One region of the Corynebacterium mycetoides genome, then DNA from elsewhere that is predicted to be linked to it. Evidence: riboswitches for the same ligand, from Rfam matches in the RefSeq annotation. Region 1 holds a riboswitch; the other holds the start of a gene.
The links. Region 1 has a riboswitch for cyclic di-AMP ahead of BLS40_RS04645 (C40 family peptidase). Riboswitches for the same ligand answer to the same signal wherever they lie in the genome.
Positions count from the first base shown of each region.

Region 2: another riboswitch for cyclic di-AMP. It lies ahead of BLS40_RS00350 (resuscitation-promoting factor Rpf1 domain-containing protein); the one in region 1 lies ahead of BLS40_RS04645 (C40 family peptidase).

Region 1 covers NZ_LT629700.1:954,229-968,992, reverse strand. The annotation lists gene BLS40_RS04700 (nicotinate-nucleotide--dimethylbenzimidazole phosphoribosyltransferase) at 1-632, opposite strand, end outside; gene BLS40_RS04695 (DUF3043 domain-containing protein) at 632-1,363, opposite strand; gene BLS40_RS04690 (HesB/IscA family protein) at 1,506-1,850, shown strand; gene asnB (asparagine synthase (glutamine-hydrolyzing)) at 1,940-3,862, opposite strand; gene ctaC (aa3-type cytochrome oxidase subunit II) at 4,265-5,359, shown strand; gene ctaF (aa3-type cytochrome oxidase subunit IV) at 5,378-5,809, shown strand; gene ctaE (aa3-type cytochrome oxidase subunit III) at 6,270-6,890, shown strand; gene qcrC (cytochrome bc1 complex diheme cytochrome c subunit) at 6,958-7,806, shown strand; gene qcrA (cytochrome bc1 complex Rieske iron-sulfur subunit) at 7,803-9,026, shown strand; gene qcrB (cytochrome bc1 complex cytochrome b subunit) at 9,026-10,663, shown strand; cyclic di-AMP (ydaO/yuaA leader) riboswitch at 11,013-11,218, shown strand; gene BLS40_RS04645 (C40 family peptidase) at 11,231-11,980, shown strand; gene BLS40_RS04640 (C40 family peptidase) at 12,140-13,171, shown strand; gene BLS40_RS04635 (glycosyltransferase family 4 protein) at 13,173-14,312, shown strand; gene BLS40_RS04630 (ROK family protein) at 14,324-14,764, shown strand, end outside.
Region 2 covers NZ_LT629700.1:59,290-74,053, reverse strand. The annotation lists gene BLS40_RS00380 (NCS2 family permease) at 1-555, opposite strand, end outside; gene BLS40_RS00375 (hypothetical protein) at 650-1,336, shown strand; gene BLS40_RS00370 (DUF3027 domain-containing protein) at 1,342-2,055, opposite strand; gene BLS40_RS00365 (glutaminyl-peptide cyclotransferase) at 2,075-2,893, shown strand; gene BLS40_RS00360 (DUF2771 domain-containing protein) at 2,905-3,399, shown strand; gene BLS40_RS00355 (cold-shock protein) at 3,412-3,795, opposite strand; cyclic di-AMP (ydaO/yuaA leader) riboswitch at 4,030-4,184, shown strand; gene BLS40_RS00350 (resuscitation-promoting factor Rpf1 domain-containing protein) at 4,197-4,838, shown strand; partial or broken gene BLS40_RS00345 (YeeE/YedE thiosulfate transporter family protein) at 4,835-6,232, opposite strand; partial or broken gene BLS40_RS00340 (IS256 family transposase) at 6,532-7,284, shown strand; gene BLS40_RS00335 (hypothetical protein) at 7,346-7,540, opposite strand; gene BLS40_RS00330 (helicase-associated domain-containing protein) at 7,594-9,693, shown strand; gene BLS40_RS00325 (ABC transporter ATP-binding protein) at 9,721-10,602, shown strand; gene BLS40_RS00320 (ABC transporter permease) at 10,602-11,798, shown strand; gene BLS40_RS00315 (DNA repair helicase XPB) at 11,827-13,461, shown strand; gene BLS40_RS00310 (DUF3239 domain-containing protein) at 13,473-14,114, shown strand; gene BLS40_RS00305 (YhgE/Pip domain-containing protein) at 14,226-14,764, shown strand, end outside.

The DNA of each region.
Region 1 (14,764 bases):
ACGTCGTCGGCGAAGCCGCGCGCCCGGAACATGGCGTCGCGCACCGCAGCCACCTTGACCTTCCACACCTCGTCGCTGATCCCGCTGCCGCGCCCGATGGCCACGGCCGGCTCCGTCCGGGTGAGGGTTCCGAACATCGCGGCGGCCACCGTCGTGTTACCCACGCCGACGTCCCCCGGGATGATGAGATCCGTGCCCGCGTCGACCTCCTGGTCGGCGATCTCCGTGCCTAGGGCCAGCGCCTGCGCGAACACGGCCTCGTCCATCGCGTCTTCGATGTCGATGGAGCCGCCGGGAGCGTCGGCGAAGTCGTCGACAAGCCGCAGTGTGCAGCCGGCCGCCCGCGCCGCGGTGTGCGCGGGGCCGGAACCAGCCCGAAGCTCCTCAACCTGCACCGCGGTCGCCTCCGGCATGAACGCCGAGACCCCGCGGGAGGCCACACCGTGGTTGCCCGCGACGACGATCGCCCGCGCCCGGGTAAAAGGCGCGGGCACGTCTGCGCCCTGGCAGGCGGCGACCCAGGACGCGATCTCGGACAGGCGGCCGAACGAGCGCCCGCGCACAGACGCCGCCAGGGCCCGGCGCACACGCGCCTGGACGCCGGCGTCCGGAAGATCTACCGAGGAGAACATCACTCCACCTTCGATCCCGCGGTCACCTGCGGCTTCGGCGAACGCCATCCGCGCGGCTGCGTCGCTCGGGAAAACGCGTACATGCCCAGACCGAAACCGGTTTCCCCGCTGCCCGGGAACTTCCGCTTCACGGCGTTGTTCGCCGCGCGGCCGATGATGAACGCCTCGGCGATGATGGTCAGCATGAACACCAGGGTGATAAACGAGATGACCTGAGCCACCTGCGGCGTGGTAAAGGAGACCGCGAACGTGAGCACCAGGATCACGAGTGCGATGGGCATGACCCAGTTGTTGAGGAAGTAGCGCGAATCCACCCAGTCGCGCACGTACCTGCGCACCTCGCCCTTGTCCCGGTCCATGAGGTAGCGCTCGTCGCCGGCGTCCATCTTGGCCTGAATGTCGCGGTTGGCGGCGCGGCGCTCGTCGCGCTGCTTCTTCTTGTACGCCTTCCACTCCTCCTTAGACATGGACTTCTTCAATTCCTTGTTGCGCTGATTCTGTTGGGCAGGCGTGAGCGCGTTCGGGTCGCGGACGACACCGCGCTTGACTTCCTGCTCGATGCGCTTCGGGGTGGGGCGGCCCTTCGGCGGGGTGTAGCCCTTCGGGAGCTTGGCATGCGCCGGATCCTTTTCCTTCTCCAGCGCCTGCGGCTCGATCTTGGTGGAGCCGGAGGTGTCCCCGGTGCGGACAGCTGCGTCGGGTGTGTCGGATTTCTGCCACGGAAGTTTCACGCCCCCAAGGCTACAAGGCGGGCCCACCCCGGACGGGAATAGGCGCGGCGACCGCGGTGTTGTACGGAAGTAAGCGGCAACTAGGTAGTCTTGACCGCAGGAATCTTTTCACAGTTTGTCAGTTTTTCGAGGAGCTAAAACAATGACTGCACCCACCTCCACAACCGGTGTGACACTGACCGATGAGGCAGCCGCTAAGGCGAAGGCTCTGTTGGATCAGGAAGGTCGGAACGACCTTGCACTGCGCATCGCGGTTCAGCCCGGGGGCTGCGCCGGTCTGCGCTACCAGCTGTACTTCGATGACCGCGACCTCGACGGCGACAAGGCCGACGAGATCGGCGGCGTCCGTCTCGTCGTGGACAAGATGAGCGTGCCGTACCTGATGGGCGCGACGATCGACTTCGCCGACACCATCGAGCAGCAGGGCTTCACCATCGACAACCCCAACGCCGGCTCCTCCTGCGCCTGCGGAGACTCCTTCAACTAAGCGCCGACTAAGCGCCGCCGCTATTCGGACACAGGCAAGAACGCCCCCGGGTTGTGCACCCGGGGGGCGTCCGCTTTTGCCTAGGGAGTCTAGAGCCTGACGGGGTAGCTTTGATGCTCGATCGCGGGGTCGATGCGGTGCTCGACGAAAATCCCGTGCCACACCATGAACGCCAGCACCGTCCACAGCCGGCGCGAATGATCGGAGACGCCGTCTCGGTGCTCTTTGAGCATCTCCAGGACCTGCGGTTTGTTGAAGATGTCGTCGGTGCCGGACTCGCGGATGGTGTCCTGGGCCCAACCGTAGAGCTCGTCGCCGGCCAGCCAGTGGCGCATGGGCACCGGGAACCCGAGCTTCTTGCGGTGCAGGACGTGGGCCGGAACGATCTGCTCCATCGCCTTGCGCAGAGCGTACTTGGTGGTGCCGTGGGCAATCTTCTGGTCGACCGGAATGGTCTGCGCCACCTTGAACACCTCCTTATCCAGGAAGGGCACGCGCAGCTCGAGCGAATTGGCCATGTTCATCTTGTCGGCCTTGACCAGGATGTCGCCGCGCATCCACGTGAACAGGTCGAGGTTTTGCATCCTCGCCACCGGGTCCATCTCGGTGGAGGCCGCGTAAATCGGCGCGGTGACCTCGCGGTGGTCCCACTCGCGGGTGGCCCAGGGCAGCACGCGCTGCAGCTGCTCGAAATTGAACGAGCGCGCGTTGCCGTAGTACCGCTCCTCCATGGGGGTGGTGCCGCGCTCGAGCAAGCTCTTGCCCTTGACCCCTTCCGGCAAGACCCGGCTGAGGCGGTTCAGGCCGCGGGCGAGGGGAGAGGGCACCTTTTCGAAGGGTGCCAGCGACAGGGGCTCCTTGTAGATGGTGTAGCCGCCGAACAGCTCGTCGGCTCCCTCACCGGAGAGCACCACTTTCACGTGCTTGCGCGCCTCGCGTGCCACGAAGTACAGCGGCACCAGCGACGGGTCCGCGACCGGGTCATCGAGGTACCACATGATCTGCGGGAGCGCGGCCGCGTACTCCTCGGGGGAGACAATCTTGACGATGTGCTCCACGCCGATGGCCTCCGCCGATTCGGCGGCGACGTCGACCTCCGAGTACCCCTCGCGCTCGAAACCGGTGGTAAACGTCAGGAGTTTCGGGTTGTGACGCTTCGCCAGCGCGGCGATGGCGGTGGAGTCAATCCCACCGGAGAGGAAGGAGCCCACGGTCACGTCCGCACGCATATGCTTTTCGACGCTGTCCTCCAGGGCGTGAGCGATGGCGTCGTAAAGCGCCTGCTCCTTGCTCTCGGCCACGGGGGCGGAGCGAAAATCCGGGCGGAAGTAGCGCACAGACTCGACCGTGCCGCCGGGGGCGAGCGTGACCGTGCTGCCGGACTCGACGCGGCGGATCTGGGCGTGCAGGCTCTCCGGCTCGGGCACGTACTGGAGGTCGACGTAGTGCTCGATGGCGCGGCGGTCGAGCTCCACACCCAGGCCCAAGTCCTGCCCCATCTCGAGGATCGACTTCTTCTCGGAGGCGAAGACCGTCCCCTTTTCCGTGGTTGCGTAGTACATCGGCTTGATGCCGAAATGGTCGCGCGCGACGAACATCGTGCGCGTCTCGGTGTCCCAGATCACGAACCCGAACATTCCGCGCAGGTGCTGGACAACCTCGGCGCCCCAGTGGTGGTAGCCCACGACGATCGGCTCGCCATCGCCCTCGGTGTTGAAGGTGTACCCGGCGGCGGCGAGCTCGTCGCGCAGCTCCAGGTAGTTGTATATCTCGCCGTTGAACACGAGCGCGTAACGCTGCGGGCTCTCGGCGGGGCCCCAGCGCAGCGGCTGATCGGAGTGCTCGATGTCGATAATCGCCAGACGGTTGAAGCCGAACACCGCGTCGTCGTCGCTCCATGTCCCGGCGGCATCCGGGCCGCGGTGGTACATGCAGGGCAACGCCCGTTCCACGGCACCCACGAACTCGGATGCGTCACTGTTGGCGGCGAGAAAACCCACGAGACCGCACATACGTCAAAGCCCTCCTATATATAAGGTCGCGCCGCGGGTGCGACGTGCTTCTCCAACAATAGAGTTTCGCGCGCCCCGACCGCGAACTGACGTGGGCCGTGTCGCGGGGGCGCGGCGTCAACCTTTGGCGCGTCCCCGGATGGGGGCCAACTTTAGATGGACTCATCTGCATGAGGGTGTGAGATGGGCCTCAGGAGGGAAAAAAGGGTTCCAAGAGAGGCCACAGACCTGCTGAAAAGCGGCCCCTCGCTCCAGTGATGTGCGCGGCTGCGACGCCGGGGGAGAGCCGCCGGCGAGATATCCTAATCGGCCCGGCACATGAACTATCCTGACTGGGTAGGAATGCTCTGGCATACATGTGAGCGTTCGTTGGATGAAGTGTGGACAGGAAGGCAGACACACGTGGAAAAGGAAAAGTACCGCGGCTTGGCCAAGAAGGCTGGCGTGGCGGGATCGCTCCTGCTCGGCAGCTTCGCGCTCGCAGGCTGCGAGGTAGCACCTCCGGAAGCTGTGGCAAACGTGCTCGACATGGGCTGGCCGGACCCGATCACCCCCGAAGGCGTGCAGATGTACAACTTCTGGGTGTGGGTCTGGGTCGCCGCATGGATCATCGGCATCATCATGTGGGCACTGTTCCTCGTGGCCATCTTCAAGTGGAACGCGAAGGCACAGGCAAAGAAGACCAACGACGAGTTTCCGAAGCAGCTGCAGTACAACGTGCCGCTCGAGCTCGGCCTCACGATTCTGCCGATCATCATCGTGTTCATCCTCTTCTTCTTCACCGTGCAGGCGCAGACCAAGACGGTCGCCCTGGACAAGGACCCGGAAGTCACCGTCGACGTCACCGCCTTCCAGTGGAACTGGAAGTTCGGCTACGCGCAGGTCGGCCCGGAGCTGTCCCCGACCGGAGCCGAGTACAACGGCCTGGACGAGCAGCGCCAGGCGCTGGCGGAAAAGACGAAGCTCGAACCCGAGGATCTGCCCAACGCCAACCCGATCCACGGCACCTCCACCGGTGACCTGTCGTACCTCAACTACAACCTCATCGAGACGACTGGCAGCACCGACGAGATCCCGGTCCTCGTTCTGCCGACCGACACCCCGATCGAGTTCCGCCTCGCATCCGGTGACGTGAGCCACGCGTTCTGGGTCCCGGAGTTCCTGTTCAAGCGTGACGTCTACGCTCACCCAGAGTCGAACCAGCAGCAGCGCTCTTTCCAGATTGAGCGCATCGACCGCGAGGGCGCATTCGTCGGACGCTGTGCCGAGATGTGCGGCACCTACCACTCCATGATGAACTTCGAGGTCCGCGCGGTCTCGCCGGATGACTTCCGCGAGTACATGCAGTTCCGCAACGACAACCCGGACGCCACCAACGCCCAGGCCCTGGAGGCGATCGGTCAGGAGCCATACGCCACCACGACCCGCCCGTTCAACTCTGACCGCACGGGCACCCGAGACGGCCAGAACTACACCGACCCCAACGAGAACGTCTAAGAAAGCGAGAGAAGATCAATGGGACCTGGCTCTAAAATTTTCTACAGCTTGGGCACCTTCCTTGCCCTGGTGGCAGTCTTCTACATCCTGGCTACGACCTGGATCGGCGACGACGCTTACTTGTTCGGCATTGAGTGGGTCGGCAGCGTCGGCCTCGTCCTGGCCACGGCTCTGGCGTTCATGATGGCCGTGTACCTCGACTTCACTGAGCGTCGCATGGACATCGTCCCCGAGGATTGGGAGGAGGCCGAGATTGAGGACGGTGCAGGCGTTCTGGGCTTCTTCTCCCCGCACTCCATCTGGCCGTTCGCAATGTCCGGCTCGATCCTCTTCCTGGGCCTCGGGCTCGCGTTCTGGCAGCTCTGGCTGGCCGCTATCGGCGCCGTGCTCCTGATTTGGACGGTCACCCAGCTCAACCTGCAGTACGGCATCCCGCGCGAGAAGCACTAACCGCTCCAGCCTCTCTGCCTCCAACGCCCCGCGAAAGTGGTCGCGGGGCGTTTCGCCGTCTCTGCGGGGCGCGCCCGCCGGGCGTACTTAACAAGAGGGCGAATATGGCGCGCGTTCCGCACTGGCGAGGGGGCAACCGAAAGTTGGTGTGCGGACCGCTCCAACGGGGGATAATGTGAAAACCGTCACGAAAACCGAAGTGGGCGGGCCCTTTGGGCGGGGAAGCAGGAGCCCCATGGGAGCGCCGTACGCCCGAACAAGCATGGGCGCGCCGTTCCCCGGTCCGATGACCTGCACCTATCCCTGTCGGATGAACCGGGCGAGAAGTTCCCGAGTGGACGGAATTTTTTTCCTTACCACATTGGCAGCAGAAATAACGGCAGGTTGACGCGATTCTTGCAGTTACTTTTCGGGGGTATACGAGGTGACTTTCAGCCCGAAAAGGGCGATAATCGCATGCGTGACGACCGCAACTACTAACCCAGAGATGGCGACACCGTCGAATCGTGTCCCTGTGCTGAACCGACCCAACATGGTCAGCGTGGGCACGATGGCGTTCCTCGCCCAGGAATTGATGTTCTTCGCCGGCCTGTTCGCGATGTACTTCACCTCGCGCGCTAACGGCATGACCGCAGGGGACTGGCAGCACCAGACCGAGCACTTGAACGTGTTGTTCGGCCTGATCATCACCATCGTCCTCGTGACTTCCTCGGTCACCTCGCAGATGGGCGTGTTCGCCGCGGAGAGGGGTGACGTCTACGGCCTGCGCAAGTGGTTCACCGTGACCATCCTCCTCGGCGTCGTGTTCCTCGGCCTCGTGGCCTTTGAGTGGTACGAGATGGTCCACGCCGGGGTGACCCCGCAGGCGTCTGTGTACGGCTCCGTGTTCTACATCATCACGGGCTTCCACATGGCCCACGTGACCGCGGGCATCATCGCCTTCATCGTCGTGATGCTGCGCGTGGCCAAGTCGAAGTTCACCCCGGCGCAGGCGACCGCTGCTATGGCGACGTCCTACTACTGGCACTTCGTTGACGTCATTTGGATCGGCGTCTTTATCACTCTGTACCTCGTTCAGTAAGCGCCCCGCCCGCGAATACTGCGGGAGCCGCTTTGTCACTGACTCATAGTCGCTATAAGGGAACATGATGGAAAACACCCCAAAAAAGCCGCGCAGCCGCCGCAAGATGCGGCGCACTGTCGCGGGCGCCGCTGCTCTCACATTCGGTCTGACCGGTGCCGGCTTCCTGGCCACCGCCTTGACCCCCAACGCCCAGGTGGCGACCGCGCAGCGCGATGAGCAGGCACTGATTCAGGAGGGCAAGGACCTCTACGATGTCGCCTGCATTACCTGCCACGGCGCAAATCTCCAGGGCGTTCAGGACCGCGGTCCGTCCCTGATCGGCACTGGAGAAGGCGCCGTCTACTTCCAGGTCAACTCTGGCCGTATGCCGATGATGTCCAACGACGCGCAGGCGGAGCGCAAGCGCCCGCGCTACACCGAGTCCCAGGCGCTGGCGATGGCGGCATACGTCGCGGCCAACGGCGGGGGACCGGAGCTCGTGTACAACGAGGACGGTTCGCTGGCGATGGAGGAACTGCGCGGCAAAGACTTCGACGGACAGATTCAGGCCGCCGACGTCGCCCGCGGCGGTGAGCTCTTCCGCCTCAACTGCGCGTCGTGCCACAACTTCACCGGTCGTGGCGGCGCACTGTCGTCGGGCAAGTACGCCCCCGAGTTGGATCCCGCGAACGAGCAGGAGATCTACCAGGCGATGCTGACCGGCCCGCAGAACATGCCGAAGTTCTCCGACCGCCAGCTCACCGCTGACGAGAAGAAGGACATCATCGCCTTCATTAAGTCCTCGAAGGAAACCCCGAGCCCGGGCGGCTGGGGTCTGGGCGGTATCGGCCCGGTGTCTGAGGGTATGGCTATGTGGATTATCGGCGTCACCCTTGTCGCCGCCGCTGCAATCTGGATTGGATCGCGCTCATGAGCAACGAAGTGAAGAAGAACTACACCGATGCGGAACTCGACCGCATGAACAACGCCGAGCTCGCCGCTTTGGGTACGGAGCTCGATGACGTCACGGTGGCGTACCGCAAGGAGCGGTTCCCCGTGGAGGGGGACCCCCGCGAGAAGGGCGCCGCCAGGGGCATCAACATCTGGCTGTGCATCTCCATCCTGATGGGGATCGCGTTTTTGGGCGTGTACCTGTTCTGGCCGTGGGAGCCGAAGTTCCACGGCGACGAGGGCCTGTGGATGTACACGCTCTACACCCCGCTTCTCGGCCTGACCTCCATGCTGGGCCTAGGCGCGCTGGGCATCGCAATTATCCAGTACGTGAAGAAATTCGTGCCGGACGAGATTTCGGTGCAGCGCCGCCACGACGGCCGCTCCAGCGAGCTCGACCGCCGCACCACCACCGCCCTGCTTAACGACGCATGGGAGACGTCGACCCTCGGCCGGCGCAAGGTCATGAAGGGCCTGCTCGGAGGCGCCGCCGTATTGACGGGCTTGGTTATCATCGCCCCGCTGGGCGGCCTGATCAAGGACCCGTGGCGCCCCCGCCACGAGCTGAACTACCACGGTGACGGCACCCTGTGGACCCACGGCTGGACCAAGATCGAGGAGGGCGTGAAGATCTACCTCGGCCGCGACACCGGTGCCATCGCCGAGCTGCACGAGGGCGACGCCGGCAAGCACTACACCACCGCCGGCGTGTCCCGCCTGGTGCGCATGCGCCCGGAGGACCTGGCGGCCGCGTCCATGGAGACCGTGTTCCCGTTGTACGCCGACGACGTCAATGACGGCGCGACCTACGACGCGAACCGCGACGTGTACGAGAACCACATGCACTCCATTCACGGCCCGCGCAACGCGGTGATGCTGATCCGCCTGCGCACCGACGACGCGCAGCGTGTTGTCGAGCGCGAGGGCCAGGAAGACTTCCACTACGGCGACTACTACGCCTACTCCAAGATCTGCACCCACATCGGGTGCCCGACGTCCTTGTACGAGGCGCAGACGAACCGCATCCTGTGCCCGTGCCACCAGTCCCAGTTCGACGCGCTGCACTACGGCAAGCCGATCTTCGGCCCCGCCGCACGTGCACTGCCTCAGCTTCCTGTGACAGTTGACGAAGAAGGTTACCTCGTTGCCAACGGAAACTTCATCGAACCCGTTGGCCCGGCATTCTGGGAGCGTAAGTCCTAATGAGCACTAAACTTGCACAAGCCGCGGACAACGTTGATTCGCGCTACACGGTTTCCGGGTTCCTCCGCCCCCAGCTGAACAAGGTCTTCCCGACCCACTGGTCGTTCATGCTCGGCGAGATGGCCCTCTACAGCTTCATCATCCTCCTGCTGACAGGCATCTACCTCGCACTGTTCTTCGATCCCTCAATTACCAAGGTGATCTACGACGGTGGCTACCTGCCGCTCAATGGCGTGGAGATGTCGCGCGCCTACGCCACCGCGCTGGACATTTCTTTCGAGGTGCGCGGCGGCCTGTTCGTCCGACAGATGCACCACTGGGCGGCCCTGATGTTCATGATGGCCATGTTCGCGCACATGCTGCGCATCTTCTTCACCGGCGCGTTCCGCCGCCCCCGTGAGGCGAACTGGATCATTGGCGTCACGCTGATCCTCGTCGGCATGGCGGAGGGCTTCCTGGGCTACTCGCTCCCGGACGATCTACTCTCCGGTGTGGGCCTGCGCATCATGTCCGCGATCATCCTGGCACTCCCGATTATCGGCACGTGGCTGCACTGGGCGATCTTCGGTGGCGACTTCCCGTCGGATCTCATGCTGGATCGCTTCTACATCCTGCACGTGCTGATCCTGCCGGGCCTGATCCTCGCGCTGGTTGCCGCCCACCTTCTCCTCGTCTGGTTCCAGAAGCACACCCAGTTCCCGGGTCCGGGCCGCACGGAGAACAACGTCGTGGGCATCCGCATTATGCCGGTGTTCGCGGTCAAGGCGATCGGATTCATGTTCGTCGTGTTTGCGGTGCTCGCAGGTATGGCCGGACTCACCTCTATCAACGCGATTTGGAACCTCGGCCCCTACAACCCGTCGCAGGTCTCCGCCGGCTCCCAGCCTGACGTGTACATGCTGTGGACGGACGGTGCGGCCCGCGTCATGCCGGCCTGGGAGCTCTACCTGGGCAACTACACCATCCCCGGCGCGTTTTGGACTGCACTGATGTGTGGCATCATGGTCGTCCTGCTGTTCGCCTACCCGTTCATCGAGCAGGCGGTCACCGGTGACCGCGCGCACCACAACCTGCTGCAGCGCCCGCGCGACGTTCCGGTCCGCACCGGCATCGGCGTCATGGGCATCACGTTCTTCCTCCTGCTGACCATCTCCGGCGGCAACGACCACATAGCGCACTTCTTCCAGATCTCCCTGAATGCGATGACCTGGTTCGGTCGCATCGGCCTGATCGTGCTGCCGCCGCTGGTGTACTTCATCACCTACCGGATCTGCGTCGGCCTGCAGCGCTCCGACCGCGAGGTTCTGGAGCACGGCATCGAAACCGGCGTGATCAAGAAGCTGCCGAACGGCGCGTTCGTGGAGATCCACCAGCCGCTGGGCCCGGTCGACGAGCACGGCCACCCGATTCCGCTGGAGTACGCCGGTGCGCGCGTGCCCAAGCAGATGAACCAGCTGGGGTACGCCGACTCCGAGACCATCGGCGCCTTCTCCGCCGCGGACCTGTCGGTGACCGAGCGCGTGCGTAGCGCCGCCGAGGCGAACCACCACGACGAGATTGAGACGCTGCGTTCGCTCGAGGCGTCGAAGCACCTCACGGACCGCGACGCGACGTACCGCGAGGGCGAGGACCACTAGCAAATCCCGCTCGCTCACGAGATGACCCCTCCGACCGGAGGGGTCATTTCTTTGTAACGGTCTGCTAACAAGGCCACTGTGTTCAAGCTCACATGTGGCGTGGGTCGGTGACCGGGACGTCGATAAGCGCGCTCTAGCACGGCCGGGGAGAATCGATGTTTCCCGAGGTCAGGGGGCTGTGCGGGCGCGGGAAAGAATGCGGGGCCGGTGACGTGTCACGCAGCGATTCAGGGCGCGAAGAAAAATAACGGCGCGATAACGGGTGTCGCATTGGACAACGTCCGTTGCTGTTTCGTAACCTACTCGAGACATTGCGGCAACGAACGGTTACCGCAGGTTCCAACTACACGAACATATGAAGCCGAGTCCCGCGCGTCCCCGCCGCAGAAGGCAGTGGGGGAGTGAGGGAGCCGGGGACCCACATGCACGGGCCCGCGGGCCGCACCTGGGGTTAATGCTCACGAGGATGTCCACCACCGTTAGCGGAGGGCACGGAGTGCGCAGGGCTGTTCTCAGCCCAACCCGTCAGCTAACCCGGTAGGCAAGAGAAGATATGGAGTAATCCCAGTGGCACATAACCGTCGCCAGAACTCGTCCGTCGCGCGCAACATTGCCGCCGTTTCCGCCGTCATCACCGGCGCAACCCTTCTGGCCCCCGGTACCGCCCACGCGGCTGAGGTCCGCGTGCCCAACTCGCCGGTCTCCGTGGAGGTTCCCGGCATCGAAAACGTCCCGGGCATCGCAGCCATCCCGGGCATCGAGATGTGGATTCCGTCCCTCGCCGGCCAGCAGAGCACCACCGACATCGCGTCGGCTATCGCAGCCGTCAAGTCCATCCCGGGCGTGGAAAACGTCCCCGGCTTCACCGCGTTCATCGCCGATGTCGAGGCGCGCTACGCGCCCGCGCAGTACTCCGCCGCGGCGACCGCAGCCGAGGCCCCCGTCCAGGCTGCACCCGTGGTGCAGGAGCAGACCGCCGGACAGAAGATCGTGGACATCGCCCGATCGAAGATTGGCTCCCCGTACGTCTACGGCGCTTCGGGCCCCGACGCCTTCGACTGCTCCGGCTTCACCTCTTGGGTTCACGCTCAGGCGGGCAAGGCCATCCCGCGCACCTCGCAGGCGCAGGCATCCGGCGGCCAGCAGGTGTCGTTGAGCGACATCCAGCCGGGCGACATTGTCGTGTACTACAGCGGCGCATCCCACGTGGGCATCTACGCCGGCAACGGCACGATCATCGACGCGCTGAACTCCAATTCTCCCGTCGCAGAGCGGCCGCTCAACATGATGCCGATCCACTCCGTGGTGCGCTTCTAACTCCATGAAGGTCGATCCGGCTTCGCCCCCGTCTCGGGCGCGGGCCGGGTTTCCTATTGGTACTACCCCCGCCTTGAATTCGCGGGCGGGGGCGCTATAGTACAGTAACGGTTCTATAAAGTTTCTACAGGTCAGCTGGGGAAGGACCAGGCATACATCGTGGGCAAACACTCTTTCACGCCGCGTAGGCGTGGTGTTCGCGCGTCACTCTCGTTCGCGACGGCGGCCACCGTCGCCGCATCCGGCTTCGCCCCGGCACACGCGGACGACGTCGACGCCCTGATCGAAGAACTCGCGTCGGCCTCCGACGAGGCGACGGCCAAGATGGAGCAGATCAAGGACCTCGAAGTTCAGATCGACGAGGCTCAGCGCACCCTCGACCGAAGCGTCGCGGACGTCGCGGCGGCCCAAGCGAGGACGAACGAAGCCCGCCTGGCTCGCGAGGCGCAGCAGTCGGGGGTCAACAGCGTCGCCGCCTCGACGTACCGCACGCTCCAGGTGGACAACGTTGTCAACGCTCTCGGCTCGGACACGCCGCAGGAGGTCATCGACAAGTCCACGTACCTCGGCTCCGTTGCACGCAGTCGCCAGAACCAGCTCGAGGGGCTGCGCGCCGCGACTCAGGACGTCATAGACTCCGCCAGGGCGGCGGACGTGGCCAAGGCGGAGGCTCAGTACACGCGAGGCAAGCTCCAGGCGCAGCGTGACCGTCTCGAGTCCGAGCGCCAGGACATTGAGAAGCGGATCCAGGACGTCGAGGCGCGCGTTGACGCGTTGTCGCCCGAGGCGCGCCAGGCGTGGGCGAACCAGGGCAACCCGGTGTCGCCCGACCTGCTGGCACCCGCAGCTTTCGCCTCCGGGATCACCGGGGCAGCCTTGGCACAGCTGGGCAAGCCCTACGGGTGGGGCGCCTCCGGCCCGGACGCGTTCGACTGCTCGGGTCTCATGGTGTGGGCGTACGCGCAGAACGGCAAGTCCATTCCGCGGACGTCCCAGGCACAGCTGGCGGGCGGCACGCCGGTCCCGCTGTCTCAGCTGCAGCCCGGAGACATCGTCGGTTACTACCCGGGCGTGACGCACGTGGGAATGTACATCGGCAACGGGCAGGTCGTGCACGCGTCCGACTACGGCATCCCCGTCCAGGTCGTGCCGCTGAACTCGATGCCGATTCAGGGGGCCGTGCGCTACTAGCATGACCGTTTTGCTGGTCACCAACGACTTCCCGCCCACTGTGGGCGGGATTCAGTCGTATGTGCGCGACTTCGCCGGCCAGTACGTGCGCCGCGCGGGCGCCAACAACCTGATCGTGTTCGCCTCAACGCAGGATAGAGACGCAGCGCGCCGCTTCGACGCGGGGCTTTCCTACACCGTGGTCCGCTGGCCGCGGCGGGTCATGCTGCCCACCCCGGCTACCGTGCGCGAGATGCAGCGCTTGATTCGCCTCCACGGGGTAGACACGGTCTGGTTCGGTGCCGCCGCGCCGCTGGCGGTCATGGGGTCGGCGGCGAAGGCGGCCGGGGCGCGCCGCGTCGTCGCCTCCACCCACGGCCACGAGGTGGGGTGGTCGATGCTCCCCGGGGCGCGGCAGCTCTTGGGGGCCATCGGCCGCAGCGCGGACACCGTGACCTACATTTCGCGCTACACGCTGGGTCGGCTCCGCCGCCCGCTCGGGACGTCTGCGCGGTTCGAGGCGTTGCCCTCGGGCGTCGATACGCGGTTTTTCCGCCCCGCGAGCGACGCGGAACGGGCCGCGACGCGCGACCAGCTGGGTGTGGGGGGAGCCCCGCTCATCGTGTGCGCGTCCCGCCTGGTTGCGCGGAAAGGGCAAGACTCGCTTATCGACGCCCTCCCGCACGTCGCCCGTTCCATTCCCGGCACCCGCCTCGTGATCACAGGGGACGGGCCGTACGAGCACACCTTGAGGAAGCGGGCGCGCGGCCTCGGGGACGCGGTCATTTTCACCGGCTCCGTCGAACGCACGCAGCTGCGCGACATCATCGCGGCGGCGGATGTCTTCGCCATGCCCGCGCGGACCCGGGGGGCCGGGCTGGACGTGGAAGGCCTGGGCATTGTGTACCTGGAGGCGCAGGCCTGCGGGATCCCCGTCATTGCCGGCACCTCGGGGGGCGCTCCGGAAACGGTGACGCCGGCGACCGGCATCGTCGTTGATGGGCGCGACACGGCCGAGCTCGCCGGCGCGTTGACGGGGCTTTTGGCGGACCCGGAGCGGCGCCGTGCCATGGGGGAGGCAGGCCGCGCGCATGTGTCGCGCACGTTTTCCTGGGACGTCTTGGGCGACAGGCTGGTAAGGCTCTTGGACGCCACGGGTTAACATAGTTGGCTATGTCCCAGCACTCCCACAGCCCGTCGACAAATCACCTGACGGTCGGATTCGACATCGGCGGCACCAACACGCGTGCGGGCGTGGTGACGGGCGACGGCGCCATCATCGACTCCCGCTCGATCCAGTCGCCCCACGACGCCGACGAGCTCACCGCGGCGATCACCGATCTCGTGGCCGACCTGCGCCGCGGGCACGACATTTCCGCCGTGGGGGTGGCAATCGCGGGGTTCCTCGACCCGGAGTGCGAAAAGGTCCGCTTCGCCCCGCACCTGCCGTGGCGCAGCGACGCCCCCGTCAAGGCCATGCTGGAAGACGCGATCGGTCTGCCCGTGCGCCTCGAGCACGACGCCAACTCCGCGGCGTGGGGGGAATACAAGTTCGGCGCGGCGAAGAACGCCGAGACGTGGGTGTTCTTCGCCGTCGGCACGGGAATCGGCGCC
Region 2 (14,764 bases), 890 kb from region 1:
GCCGCCGATGCCGAGCTGCACCGGGACGGTGGTCATGGCGGCGTCGGGGATGCGGCGCACGAAGCCGGCGTCGACAAGCCCGATGAGCGCGATGAACATGCCGATGCCCACGGTCATGGCCACCTTCATCGAGTCGGGGATGGCGCGGAAAACGGCGGAGCGGAAGCCGGAGATGGCGAGGATGCAGATGATGATGCCGTCAATGACCACCAGCCCCATCGCCTCGGGCCAAGTCAGGCCCTGCTGGCCGACGAGCGTGACCGCCACCAGCGTGTTCAGGCCAAGCCCGGCGGCGATGCCGAAGGGGTACTTGGCCACCACGCCGAAGAGGATGGACATCACGCCGGCCGCGAGCGCGGTTGCGGCCGCGACCTGCGGGATGCCCAAGACGACGCCTTCGCGGTCGGGGCTGGTGCCGATGATCAGCGGGTTGAGCAAGACGATGTAGGCCATGGCGAAGAACGTGACCACGCCGCCGCGGATTTCCGTGCCTACTGTCGAGCCGCGGTCGGAGATATGGAAGTATCGGTCTAGCCAGCTGGTTCTAGAACTCACGACGATGCCCCTTGTCTGACGGGATGATGAAATTTTCCTGTCATAGCCTTGCACCGTCTCAGGCAAAATCCAAACCGAAAACACAGGAAACGCCGTGCACGTATTCACCTTTGTGGTCGCCGACGGAGCCGTCATCGACGCCCCCGCCTACGCCCGCGCGCTGCGCGACCTGGGGGTGTCTTCGGCCGAGGTCAACCGGCTGCGCGTCCGCCTGTCCACGATCACCGGCACCCGGCGCGTGGTGCTCGAGGTCTCCCGCGGCTCCGTCGCGGTGGCCCTGCGCCCGCTCGCGCCGGCTCCGCTGGAAATCACGGTCGAGGCGCGGCCCGTGCGCGATGAGCGCGCCCACCCCGAGCGCAACGGCCCGGATCTGGGCTGGCAGCGCAGCATCCTCGTCGGCCTTCCCACCCACGAAGCATTGCTTGCCGACGCCTCCTCCCGCGTGGTCCAGTCCGTCTTCTCTCCCCTGCTCACGGTCGCCGGCGGGGCGGTCACGGTCTCCTCCCACCCGGCGACGACCCCCTCCATCGCACTCGACGGGGTACTCGAGATCCTCGCGGATGCGGGGTGCGGCATCGTGCGGTCTGCGGACGGATTCAAGGCCCACGACCTGGTGCGCACGGAGACGTGGGTGGTGGACCCGATTTACGGCGCAAGGCTCGTCGCGCAGCGGCGCGAGTACGGCGCGCTGACCGCCGGGCGCAGCACCGTGGAGCGGGAGGGCGTGCCCACCCACCGCGACGTCAACGAGCTGCGCCGGCTACGGTCGGCGCAGATCTAGCAGATTTAGAAGACCGGCTGCTCGTCGTCAAAGAGGTTCTCCGCCTCGCCGAGGTCGGAGTCGGCCACCTTCGTCTCGGAGTGGGCGCCGCAGCCGTAGCTGGAGGCGACGACGCGCCCGTCGGCCGAGTACTCGTTGACGCACACCCCGAAGTTCTCCCCGATCGGCTCGCCCTGGGGAACGTAGAACGCGCAGGTGCGGCAGTGCATCGCCGCCTGCTCCGCGAATTCGCTGGTGGGGCCGAAATCGCCGGTGCGCCAGCGCTGCTTCGCTTCCTCGAGCCCCGTCTTAGTCAGGTACTGGGCCGTCTCGCGGCCGACGAAGGTCACTGCCGAGGCGTCAAAGGAATCCCTGGTCAGGCGGTGATCGTCCGGCGCGGGTTCCATGACGTCGCCGGGGCCGAGGTCGCCCGGGCGCAGCCGTTCGGAGTAGGGCACCCAGTCGGGCGCCTGCAGCGCGGCGCTCGCCGGCACGAGGGCCACTTCGTTGACGGTGACCCAGTTCGATCCCGTGGCGCACGCGACCACGGCGTTCCATTCCCAGCCGGGGTAGCCCGGCACGTCCGCCTCGAAGCGGTGCGTGGCCACGTTCGCCGTCACCGCCGAGACACCCATGTGCGCCCCGACCTCGCCCTCGGCGATCTCCGCGAGCGCGTCGCGGGCGGCGGCGACGGCGCTGCGGCCGAGGAGGGGGTTGCTGCGGTTCTTGGACTGTGTCACGACGCTTAGTATAGAGGTCATGCCCCGCTACCCACTCTCCGCCGCAGCCCTGCCGGTCGCGCTCGTCTCGCTCGTCTCGCTCGTTACTGCCTGCGCGGCGCCGGAGCGGGCGCCACAGCAGGCGTCGGCAAGCGGGCCCCGCGTGGAACAGCTCGTCGCGGTCGTCCAACAGCGCGTGGACTTCGACCCCACGAGCTTCACCCAGGGCCTCGAGGTCGCGCCGGACGGCTCGCTCTACGTGGGCACGGGCCAGGTCGGCGAGTCGCGCATCTACCGCTCCACACCGACGGGCGAGGTCCTGGCGAGCGGCGAGGTCGACCCGGCGTTTTTCGGCGAGGGAATCACGCGCGTCGGCGACACTCTGTGGCAGCTGACCTGGCAGGACGGGGTGGCCATCAAGCGCGACGCGGACACGCTGGACGAGATCGGCCGGGCGCGCTACGGCGGGGAAGGCTGGGGCCTGTGCGCGCGACCGGGCGAGGTCATCTTCTCCGACGGCACCTCCCAGCTGCGGCGGATGGACCCGGACACGTTGGAGGAGCGCGAGCGCTTCACCGTCACTCTCGAGGGCCGCGAGGTTGACCGCCTCAACGAGCTGGAGTGCGTGGGAGAGGACATCTACGCCAACGTGTTCCTCACCTCGCGCATCATGCGTATCGACGCCTCCTCCGGCGACGTCACCGCGGTCATCGACGCCTCCGGGCTGCCCAACAACGCGGCCCCGGACCCGAACAACGTGCTCAACGGCATCGCGCATATCCCCGGCACGGACGAGTTCTACCTCGCGGGCAAGCGGTGGCCCGATCTCTACAGGGTCCGCTTCGAACCGGCGAAGTAAGGTTGACCACCATGAGAACGAAGCCGTTGCAGCTCTTGGCCATCCTCGTTGTCAGCGCGGTCGTGCTGGTTGCGGGCTTCTATCTGCTGGCGGACTGGCAGCGCAACAAGCCGTCGCGCCCGGTGCGCGAGGTCCAGGTCGAGGTGTCAACGGCGGCGCAGACGCTGGGCGTCGAGCCGTACACGGTCTGCGAGCTCGACGCGGAGTGCGTGGGCGACGAGCCCCCGACGATGCAGCTCGACCCGTCGCAGCCGGTGACGGTGACGGTGCCCCACGACATCGCGGCGTCGAGCTGGCGGCTGCTGAGCATTTACGACGACCCCGCCGCCAACGACGAGCAGATCTTCCAGTCCGGGGAGGCAACCGAGGGCACCGTCGAGGCCGTCAAGAACGACGCGACGCTCGTCGTCGTCGAGGTGTCAGCCCTGGCTGTCGATGCCGACGACTCCGGCAACGAAACCCCCGTTGTGGCCACCTGGTCCGTCGCCTTCGACGACGCGGCGTAACCGCGCCGCGCGTTAGGCGTCGAGCTCCTTGGCCACCGCCCGTAGGATCTCGGCGACCTGCCTGCCGTGCGCGCGATCGGGGTAGCGCCCCTGCACCAGAGCGGGCTGGATCTGCGTTTCCAGCACCGTCATCATGTCCCCCAGGAGCTTATTCAGTTCCTCGGGCTTGTAGCGGTGGGCGACGCGCCTCTTCGGGGTCTCCAAAACCTGGACGCGCAGCGCCTGCGGGCCGCGGCGTCCGGCGGCGAAGTCGAACTCAATGCGCTGTCCCGCGACGAGCTCATCGACCCCCTCGGGCAGCACGGCCTTTCCCACAAACACGTCCTCGCCGCCGGGGTTTGAGGCGAATCCGAAACCCTTGTCGGCGTCGTACCACTTCACTTTTCCAACGGGCATGCGTCTTCCTTCCTGTCAAAGGCCCTCATATTACTCTCCGGGGCGCTTTTCTCCGCGCCACTTTTCATATGTGACCCACTTCACCTAATTGTGTCACGCTTATCCTGAACTGGACAAAAGCGCCATCTCCGAAAGGAGATTTCCCGCAATCTCGCCCGATTCGTGTCTCCAGCGTGACTCAATCGTTATAGACCGATATAGTCGCCGCAAGGCCACGCCGAGTTCTGTCCGGCCCTACGTACTTCCCCGAAAACTTCACAAGGACAGAAGCGGAGAACCCGATCGCGCTACGCGCAGGAGGACACTCCTTGGGGTGAAGCCGCGCACGCGGCCTGGCACCTTCAGCCAGAACCCGACAGCTAACTTCGCAGGCGGTTAATAAGAGAGGACACACGTTTTACATGGGACGCCACTTTAAGCAGACCGCATCCGGCGCCAAGAGGGCGCTCGCCGGCGCCGCGGCCGCAGCCGCACTCACCGGCATCGCCGCCCCGGCCGCCAACGCCGCGCCCGACTCGGACTGGGACCGGCTCGCGCAGTGCGAGGCCGGCGGCAACTGGCACATTAACACCGGCAACGGCTACTACGGCGGGCTGCAGTTCTCCGCGTCGACGTGGCGCGCGTACGGCGGCGACCAGTTCGCCCCCTACGCGCACCAGGCGACCCGCGAGCAGCAGATCATCGTCGGCGAGCGCACCCTGGCTGGCCAGGGATGGGGCGCCTGGCCAGCCTGCTCCGCCCGCCTCGGGCTGAACTCCGCGCCCACCAACCGCGACGTGCCGGCCGCGCCGGCACCCGTCGTCGAGTCCGCGGCCCCCATTGTTGCCTCCACGCAGCCGGAGACCAACCACGTGGACGCCCTGTACAAGGCCGTCGTGGCGAAACTGAACCAGTACAACATCGCGGTTCCGGTTCAGATCCATACCGCGTACGCGGCCAACCGCGACAACTACAACGACTTCTACCTGGCCAACAAGGCGCTGATTGACGCCATCCTGTCCGGCGACATCAACGCCGTGATCGCCCAGATCACCGGCCGCTAGACCGCAGCGGCGCCCTTGACCACCGTGATTTGCCAGCCGGCGTCGCGGTTCTGCACGAAGTTCTCGATCCCGTGGCCGCTGTCGGCGGCCCACTGGGGAATGGACTCGGTGGCCTGGGTGCAATCGAAGTCGATCACCAGCTTCTCACCGTCTTCCAGCTCGCTGATGGCATCCTTCGCCTCGATGAGCGGGAAGGGGCACACGGCGCCCAAGGTGTCGAGCTTGTAGCGCCCGTCCCCGAGCGGGCGCGCTTTCGTTTCCTGCTTCTGCGCCGCGGGCAGGGTGACAAGCCCCGTGGCCACCTGGTACCCGCCGGCGGACGGCGCGCCGATGACGGCATCTTCCGCCGAGCGGATCGAGTCGTCGGTGGTGTAGGTGCCGGCGGTAGCGGGCTTCGCCGCCGAGGGCTTCAGCCACACCTTGGTGCCCACGTACACGCCGAGCGCGATGAAACCGAGGGCGACCCAGCCCTGGTAGCTAAACAGCGAGGTCTGGACCATGCCGTTGCCCACGGTGCATCCGCCGGCGAGGGCAGCGCCGACGCCCATGCCGATGCCGCCGATAATGGCGCGCACCGTCGTCGTGGCGTCCGGCACGCGGACGCGGAACTCCCCGGACGCCTTCGCCGCGATGAACGCGCCGATGAACAGCCCGATCACGAGCAGCGTGCCCCAATTGATGAACTTCGGGTCACCCGTGGTGACGTAGGAGACGACGTGGGCTGTCGGGGTGGTGATGCCCAGGCCGTCGTTACGCCCGGTGGCGGCGGACAACGGCCACGCGATGACCCCGAGCACGCCGATGAGCGCGCCGGCGATGTAGGGGTGCAGCGCCTTCTTGTACCAGGGCTGGTCAAGCGTCACCTTGGGGCGCGCCGCGTCCTGGGCGAGGTAGTGGTGCACGGCCCACGCGGTGCCGAGCGCGAGTGGAATGGCGAACTACCATGCGGAGACGCCAAACGTCTGCGGCAGGGTGGTCAGCTCCGTGTCCCACTGCTTCATCCACGTTTCAAAGCCGTGCAGCGCGCCGTTCTTCATCGCGGCTGCGGACAGGCCGTAGAAGATCAGGGCGAACCACGAGCCGACGAGGCCTTCCGCGGAGCGGTACCACGTCCCGGACGCGCAGCCGCCGGCCAGGACGATGGACAGGCCGAAAATGAACCCGCCGAGGATGACCGCCGGCGGCTGGAAGGCGCGGTACTCCGGCGCGATCACGCCCAGGGAGGTGAGCGCGGCTAGGCCGACGGCGTGGACAGAAATGACGATGAACAGGGCGACGAGTCCGCGCCCCTTCTTTTGCAGGAAAACATCACGCAGCATGCCGGTGACGCAGAAGCGCCCCCGCTGCATGATCGCGCCGAGCAGGGCGCCGATACCTAATCCGGATATGAGCATGCATGGGAACGTACCCCGAACGGACTAATTTGTCTAGGGGGTGTAGACCGCTTGGTTCACAACCGGCACGAAAAGGGTTAAGTAGCAGAAAGTGTGTCTGCTTTTCAGTGTTCCTGCTGGGTAGGTGGCATAAAGCAGCCGATAATAACGTGGTTATCGTTACTTTGGCTGTTCTTGGTTCAATCCACGGATTCTCATTCGCGTGTGGTACTAGCCGGCTGGTTCACTTCCTGAGGTGACTACGAGGGTGTCAGGAAATTTGTGTGTGAGGCTCTGATTGAAAGGGAGTTTCACCGATAATGACTACGGTGTCACCGAAGAAAGGCCACGACCCGGCGAGGGTTAACGAGATCAGCGAGAAGCTGATGGAAAATTCTGAGCTCGCCAGCCTGATAAGCGAACTGTCTACCACTGCTGATGATGCAAGCGACCTCGTCAAAGGCCTGTTGCAGGCATCGATCAACGCCGGTCTGCAGGCGGAGATGGATGCACATTTGGGCTACGGCCATGCCGACCGTAAGGCGAAGGCCCGGGTGGAAACCGCACAGGAGAGCAATCACCGCAACGGGTCGTACACCAAGACCGTCAATTCTGGCTACGGCGCGGTGGAAGTGACCATGCCGAGGGATCGTGCCGGCACGTTCACCCCGCAGATGGTGCCGAAGGGGTCGCGCCGTTTGACCGAGCTCGACGACATGATCATCTCGCTGTAAGCCGGTGGGATGACCGTGCGCGATATTCAGCACCACCTCGCCACCACCCTCGGGGTGGATATGAGCCCAGATACGATCAGCACCATTACCGACGCGGTGTTAGAAGAGGTCATGATCTGGCAAAACCGCCAGCTCGACGAGTTCTACCCAGTGATCTTCCTCGACGCGCTACGCGTAAAAATCCGCGATGGCCACCGCGTGGTCAACAAGTCTTGCTACATGGCTGTCGGTGTCGACATGGACGGCATCAAACACATCCTGGGATTGTGGATCGCCGATAACGAAGGCGCCGCATTCTGGGCATCAGTCTGCGCAGATCTGGCCAACCGCGGTGCACACTTTTTGCTACTTAACCCGCGGAAAAGGGCCTCCGCACGCGCGGAGGCCCGTAAACCCGCAGCTAGCGGTTGATGCGCGTCGTCGGGTGGACGTAGCCGGTTTCCTCGTAGGGGCGGGGCAGAACGAGGTCGTCGCCGAACGGGCTGGAGGCGCCCGCGAGTTTCGAGGAGATCTCCGTCACCGGGTGACCGTTACCTGGGGTGTGCTCGGGCCACGCCGGGTTTGCGCGGCCGATCTTGTCAACGTTGGAAGCCATGGACTTATTGTTTCATGTCCGCCGCCGAAACGCACGTAAACTTAACCCCCACAATGTCTGCCCTGCTTTCCGCCCTCTCCGCCATGAGCGACGATGAGCTCCGCACGCTCATCCGCTCCCGCCCCGACGCGACCTTCCCCACCCCGCCGTCGCTCGCGTCGCTGGCCACCCGGCTCGCACTCCCGGGGTCGATCGCGCGCGCTTTGCGACGCCTCACGGCCGCCGACATCGCACTCCTCGAGACACTGGGCGACCGCGGGGCGGAGCTGGACCCCGTCGACATAACTTCCCTTGGGCTGCCGTTTGACGGGGCAGGTGCCGCCGCCCACCTGCGGGAGCACGCGCTCATCGTGGGCCCGGACAGCGCCGTGACGGTCAGCCCCGGCGTCCTCTCCGCGCTCCCGCCGGGGTGGAGGATCATCGACACCGCCCCCGACAACCTCGCAGACCTCTTGGGCGAGATCACCCCCCGCGAGCGCCAAGTGCTGGAAACGCTCGCGGCGGCGGGTTCCACCGGCACCACCCGCGCGGCCGCCCCCGACGCCGACCCCGCGTTGCCCGTGCCGCACCTGATCTCGCTGGGCCTGCTAGTGCGCGTCAACGCGAACACCGTGCGGCTGCCGCGTCCCGTCCGCGAGGCCCTGCGCGGCGGCTCCGCGCGCCACTACCCGCTGGTGCCCCGCACCCCCGCCGAACCCGCCGACTGGGAGTCGGTGCGGGCCTCCGCCACCGCCGCCGGCCTCGAGTTCGTGCGCCGCACGCGCCAGCTGCTGACCCACCTCCTGGCCGATCCCGTCGCGCTGAACAAGGACGGCAGCGTCGGCGTACGCTCCGTCTCCGGCCTCGCCAAGGCCCTCGGCTTCGACCCCGCCCTGCCCATTACGGTCGCGGAGGCCGCGGGGCTCATCGGCCGCGGTAGCGTGGACGGCGGTGACACCGGCTCCCTAGCCGCCAGCCGCGACGGTCTGGCCTGGCTGGACGCGCCGCTCGCCGACCAGTGGGCGCTTATGCTGTCGGGGTGGCTGGCCTCGCCGTGGCGTACCGAGGCCGGTGCCCGCCTGCTCTCCGAGGAGACGCGGGCGCCGGAGATCCGGGGCGCCCGGGTGGGCGTCGTCACGCTTTTCGCCCGCGGGCCGCGCACCCGCGCCGACCTGGAGGCGGACCTCCACCACTTCATGCCGCTCCTCGCCGCCGGGCTCGCCCCCGAGGTCCTCAGCGCGATCGTGAGCGAGGGCCACGCCGTCGGCGCGCTCGCCGACAACGCCGCCTCCGAGCCAGCGCTAGCGCTTATCCACGGCCGCGACGCCCGCGACGCCACCGAGGCGACCCGGCAGCTCGTGCCCGCCGAGGTGAACTACGTCATCGCGCAGGCGGACATGACCATCCTCGCGCCGGGGCCGCTGGCTCCCGACATGACGGCGTTCATCGAGTCGTTCGCGGACCTCGAATCCCCCGGCGTGGCCAGCGTGTACCGCGTCACCGACGCCTCGGTGCGCCGAGCGCTGGGTGCGGGGCGCACCGCGGACGAGCTTCGCGGCTGGCTAGCCGCGCACTGCGTCGGGGAGGTGCCCAGCGCGATGACCTTCCTTATCAACGACGTAGCGCGCCACCACGGCACCCTGCGCGCGGGCACGGCGCTGAGCTACCTGCGCTGCGCCGACGAAGCGCTGCTCGCCTCCGCGGCGAGCGCACTGCCCGGCCTGCGCGTACTCGCGCCCACCGCCGCGGTGGCGGACATTCCGCTGCCCGAGCTGCTCAGGCTACTGCGCGAGAAGGGCTTCCAGCCGGCCGCCGAGGACGACCAGGGCGCGACGCTGAACCTCACCCCCGAGCCGCAGCTGGTTGCGTCCACGCCCTCGACCATGCCACGCACCCGCGCCGTGGACGACGCCCACGTTGACGCTGTGCTCGCGGCGCTGCGGGCGCCGCTGTCAAGCGAGCCCGAATCCGGCGATTTTCTTCCCACCCTCCACGCCGCCGCTCGGGCGCGCCGGCACGTGGCCATCGGGTACGTGGACAAAAACGGCCGCGGCCAGCAGCGCACCGTGCTTCCGCTGTCCGTGACCGCGGGCCAGGTCGACGCGCTCGACGAGGGCACGGACACCGTCGTGCGCGTCGCGCTTCCCCGCATCACGAAGGTCGCACTGCAATAGTCTCACCTTAACTGTAGTGTCGTTGCCATGCCCACCTTGGAAATCCGCAACCTGCGCAAGCGATTCGGCGACACCCAAGCGCTCGACGGGATGAGCCTGACAGTCCATCCGGGCGAGGTGTACGGCTTCGTCGGCTCCAACGGCGCCGGCAAATCCACCACCATGCGCATCGCGCTTGGTGTCCTGTCCACGGACGAGGGCGAGGTGCTTTTCGACGGCCGCCCGCTTGACGACGACTCCCGCCGGCGCATCGGATACATGCCCGAGGAGCGCGGGCTCTACGGCAAGGAGAAGATTCTTGACCAGCTGGTGTTTCTGGCCATGCTCAACGGCCTGAGCACGCAGGAGGCAACACGCAACGGCACGCAGCTGCTCACCGAGCTCGGCCTCGGCGAGCGACTGGACGACAAACTCGACGACCTCTCGCTGGGCAACCAGCAGCGCGTGCAGCTCGCCGCCAGCCTCATCCACGACCCGGATGTGCTCATTCTCGACGAGCCCTTCTCCGGCCTCGACCCCGTCGCCGTGGACGTCATGAGCCAGATGCTCATCTCCCGCGCCCGCGATCACGGCGTCCCCGTCATCTTCTCCTCCCACCAGCTCGACCTGGTCCAGCGCCTGTGCGACCGGATCGGGATTGTCTCCCACGGGCGCATGGTGGCCGAGGGCGGGGTCGACGAGCTGCGCCGGAGCGGGCCCATCCGCTACCGGGTGGGAACAACGGCGCGCGGGTGGTATCCCGACGACGCGCTGGTGGTCGAGGAAAGCGCCAGCCATGTCACCGTCGAGATCAACGATCCCGCGGACAGCCAGCGCGTCCTGCGCGCCGCGCTGGACGCCGGCGACGTCACCGAGTTCACCCGCGTCATCCCCAACCTCACCGACCTATTCAAGGAGGCCGTGAAGTAATGGCAGCCACCCGCCCGTACTCCCCCGCGCACACGATCAGGACGACCGCGGTGCGCGAGATCCAGGTGCTCTCCCGCATGAAGTCCATCTGGGTCACGGTCGCGCTGTTGCTGGCGGCCATCGTCGGGCTGATCGGTTTCCTTTCGTGGCAGGCGAACAAAGACGCCGACCAAGATGCCGCGCCGGTCGCGGTCGTCGGCGTGCCCGCCGCCGCCTTCGCCGGCTCGCCGTTCGACGCACGGGAGGTCGGCGACCGCGCCGAGGCCGAGCAACTGGTCCGTGACGGGGACGTCGACACCGCAATCGTCGCCGGCCCGAACGGGTGGGAGGTGATGGAGGACGGGGGGCCGTCGGCAAGCACGATGAGCACGATCGAGTCCATCGCGTCCTCCTACGCCACCGCCCGCGCCCTCGACAGCCTCGGTGTTTCCCAGCAGGAGTACGCGCAGGCACTTCCGGCGACGCAGGTCACCTCCGTAGACCTCTCCGCAGACGGGGACCGCACTGACGAGGACTTCGCGCGGCTCCTGACGGTGTTCGTCGCGCTGGTGGTGATCATTTTCACCATCTTCCTCTTCGCCGCGAACATCGGCGGCCGCGTGACCTCGGAGAAGTCGTCCCGGGTGGTCGAGCTCATCCTCGCGTCCGTGAGGCCGCTGGATTTTTTGGCCGGGAAAATCCTGGGCAACGTGATCTTCGGCTTCGTGCTCACCGTGCTCATCCTGGCGGTCGGCGCCATCGCGCTGTCCGTCTCGGGGCTAGCGGACACCGCCGATTTCTCCCGGTCGATCCTGACGATGCTGCCCGTGCTGCTTGTCGCGTGGCTGTTGTCGATGCTGTTCTTCGGCGCCCTCTACGCCGCCGCCGGCTCCATGGTCCAGCGCACGGAGGACCTGCAGTCCACGCAGTCCCCGATCATGTTGCTGCTCATCACCACGATGTACGTCCCCCTGTTCGGCTGGACGCAGACCTCCGCGGGGTGGATGCAGGTGATGAGCTGGATTCCGCCGGTTTCCATCCTCACCGCGCCGCTGACGTACGCTGCCGGCGACTTCACCCTCGCCCAGCTGCTCGGCTCCTTCGCCCTCGCGGCGGTGGCGACGGCCGGGGCGGTCTGGGTGGCGGCGCGCATCTACCGCAACTCAATCCTCAACAACGGCCGGAAGATGACGTGGCTGAAAGCCCTGCGATCTTAGAGGCCCTGAAAGGCGTAGCCTAGGTCGCATGCTCGACGGCCCGCTGATCATCCAGTCCGACAAAACTGTTCTCCTGGATCTCTCCCACCCCCGCGCCGCCGAGGCCCGCGCCGCCCTCGCCCCGTTCGCGGAGCTCGAGCGCGCCCCCGAGCACGTGCACACCTACCGCATCACGCCACTCGCGCTGTGGAACGCGCGCGCTGCGGGTTTCGACGCCGAGCAGGCGGTGGACACCCTCGAGCGCTTCTCCCGCTTCCCCGTACCACAGTCGTTACTTGTCGACGTCGCGGAGACGATGGCCCGCTACGGCCGCGTCCGCCTGGTCAACCACCCTGCCCACGGGCTCGTGCTGGAGGCCGACGACGCTGCGATACTCACCGAGATCTCGCGCAGCAAGGCGATCCGTCCGCTCATCGGCGCGGCCATCGACGACGTCACCGTGCCCGTCCACCCCTCCGAGCGGGGCCGCATCAAGCAGGAGCTGACCAAGCTCGGCTGGCCGGTCGAGGACCTCGCCGGGTACGTCGACGGCGAATCGCACCCCATTGACCTCACGCACGACGACTGGGAACTTCGCGACTACCAGCGCTACGCCACCGAGTCCTTCTGGGAGGGCGGGTCCGGAGTGGTAGTCCTGCCGTGCGGCGCGGGCAAGACCATCGTGGGCGCGGCCTCTATGGCGCAGGCGAAGACGACCACCCTGATCCTGGTCACTAACACGGTCGCCGGGCGGCAGTGGCGCGACGAGCTGCTGCGCCGCACGACCCTGACCCCGGAGGAAATCGGCGAGTACTCGGGCGAGCGCAAGGAAATCCGCCCCGTCACCATCGCCACCTACCAGGTGGTCACCCGCAAAACGAAGGGCGAGTACCGCGCCCTCGAGCTGTTCGATTCGCGCGACTGGGGCCTCATTATCTACGACGAGGTGCACCTGTTGCCCGCCCCGGTCTTCCGCATGGCCGCCGACCTGCAATCGCGCCGCCGCCTGGGGCTGACCGCCACGCTCGTGCGCGAGGACGGCCGTGAGGACGACGTCTTCTCGCTCATCGGGCCGAAGCGTTACGACGCCCCCTGGAAGGAGCTCGAGCTCGCCGGCTACATCGCCTCCGCCGAATGCGTGGAGGTGCGCACCACGCTGACCGAGGAGGAGCGCCTGGCCTACGCCACCGCCGAGACGCGGGAGCGCTACCGCGTGGCGGCGACGTCGGCCGGCAAAGACGCGGTCGTCGACAAGCTTTTGGCGCAGCATGCCGGCGAGCAGGTCCTCATCATCGGCGCGTACGTGGACCAGCTGGAATCGATCGCCGCGCGCACGGGTGCCCCGCTCGTGCACGGCACGACGTCGACACGCAAACGCGAAGCAGCCTTCGACGCGTTCCGCCGCGGCGAGCTGCCCACGCTTGTGGTGTCCAAGGTGGCGAACTTCTCCCTCGATCTCCCCGAGGCCGCGGTGGGCATCCAGGTCTCCGGCACCTTCGGCTCCCGCCAGGAGGAGGCGCAGCGCCTCGGCCGCTTGCTGCGGCCCAAGGCGGACGGGGGCGGCGCGACGTTTTACACCGTTGTCGCCCGCGACACGCTGGATGCCGAGTACGCGCTGCGCCGCCAGCGCTTCCTGGCCGAACAGGGCTACGCCTACCGCCTAGTGGACGCCGACGACCTCTAAACTGTGGGCCCATGACCGCATTCACATTCGACGTTGACGAGAACTGGGCGAAAGAACACAACGAGATGCTCCGGGACACCCGCAGCCTCACCCTCTCCGGCATCGCGCTGTTTATCCTGTGCCTCGCCGCGGCCGTCGCCGTGTGGGTGTTCGTTGATCCCGCGTCGCCCTGGCACCTGCTGGGGACGCTCGCTCTCGCCCTGTTCGGGGTGATGATGCTGATCGTCGGCCTCGCGATCCCGAAGTCGGTGGGCACGGCGCAGTCGCTCTACGGCGCGCACCCGCTCGCCCCGGCCATCATCGCCGGCCACCCCGGCACCCGCACGACGCTCCTCGCCCTCGTGAACACGAGCGTCGACGCCTCGGCGCCGCGCTGGGCGCTGACCGTGCACGACGTGTCGAACATCCCGCACGTGGACAACACGGTGGGCGCGAAGGTGCCCGTCGCGGCTGTCGGTGGGCGTCGCGACGCCGCGGACCAGGACCATTGGAAGGTGATCACGCCGATGCCGATTGCGTGGGGGACCCCGGACGCGGCGGTCGTCGCCAGGGCGCTGGCCGCGATCCCCGACGAGCAGTGGCGGACGCTGCGCGCCAACAAGGACCGGGTGGACGAGGTGCGCCGGGCGAAGAACGACCTGCTGCCCCTTTAAGTGTGACGGGGGTAACCTGTTTCCCCACAAAATAAGAAAAATCACCGTCAGGACGTTTAGGATGCATTAACTTAGTTTCCCAAGCGAAAACCATCCGAAAGGAAGTCCGCGGTGTCAACTAGTATCTCCGCCGGTGAAACCCCCAAGCGCTCAGCCATGGCCCGAATGCTCGATTGGCGGCCGCTGAGCATGGCCGCGCGCATCGGCATCATGCTGCTCCTCGTCGTTCCCCTTCTCATGGCCGCGACCTTCATGTGGTCCATGTGGGACCCGTCCAAGACCCTGCCCAACGTGCCCCTGGCCGTGGTCAACCATGACAAGGGGTTCGAGCGCGACGGCGAGTTCCGCGCCGTGGGCGACGAAGTGGTCAAGGGCCTCCTCGAAACCGGATACCTCGACTTCCAGGAGCTCTCGGACGAGGACGCCCACCTCGGGCTGACCAAGGGCGACTACCTCTTCGTGGTGACCATCCCCGAGGACTTCTCCGAGCGCACCCTCTCTGTCATCTCCGACAACCCGCGCCAGTCCGAGGTGCTTGTGGAATACAACGACTACGGCGGCACGAACGGCAAGATCATCACCTCGTCGCTGATCCCCCAGCTCCAGGCGCAGGTCTCCTCCACCATCGCAGAGACGTACGCGAACGAGAC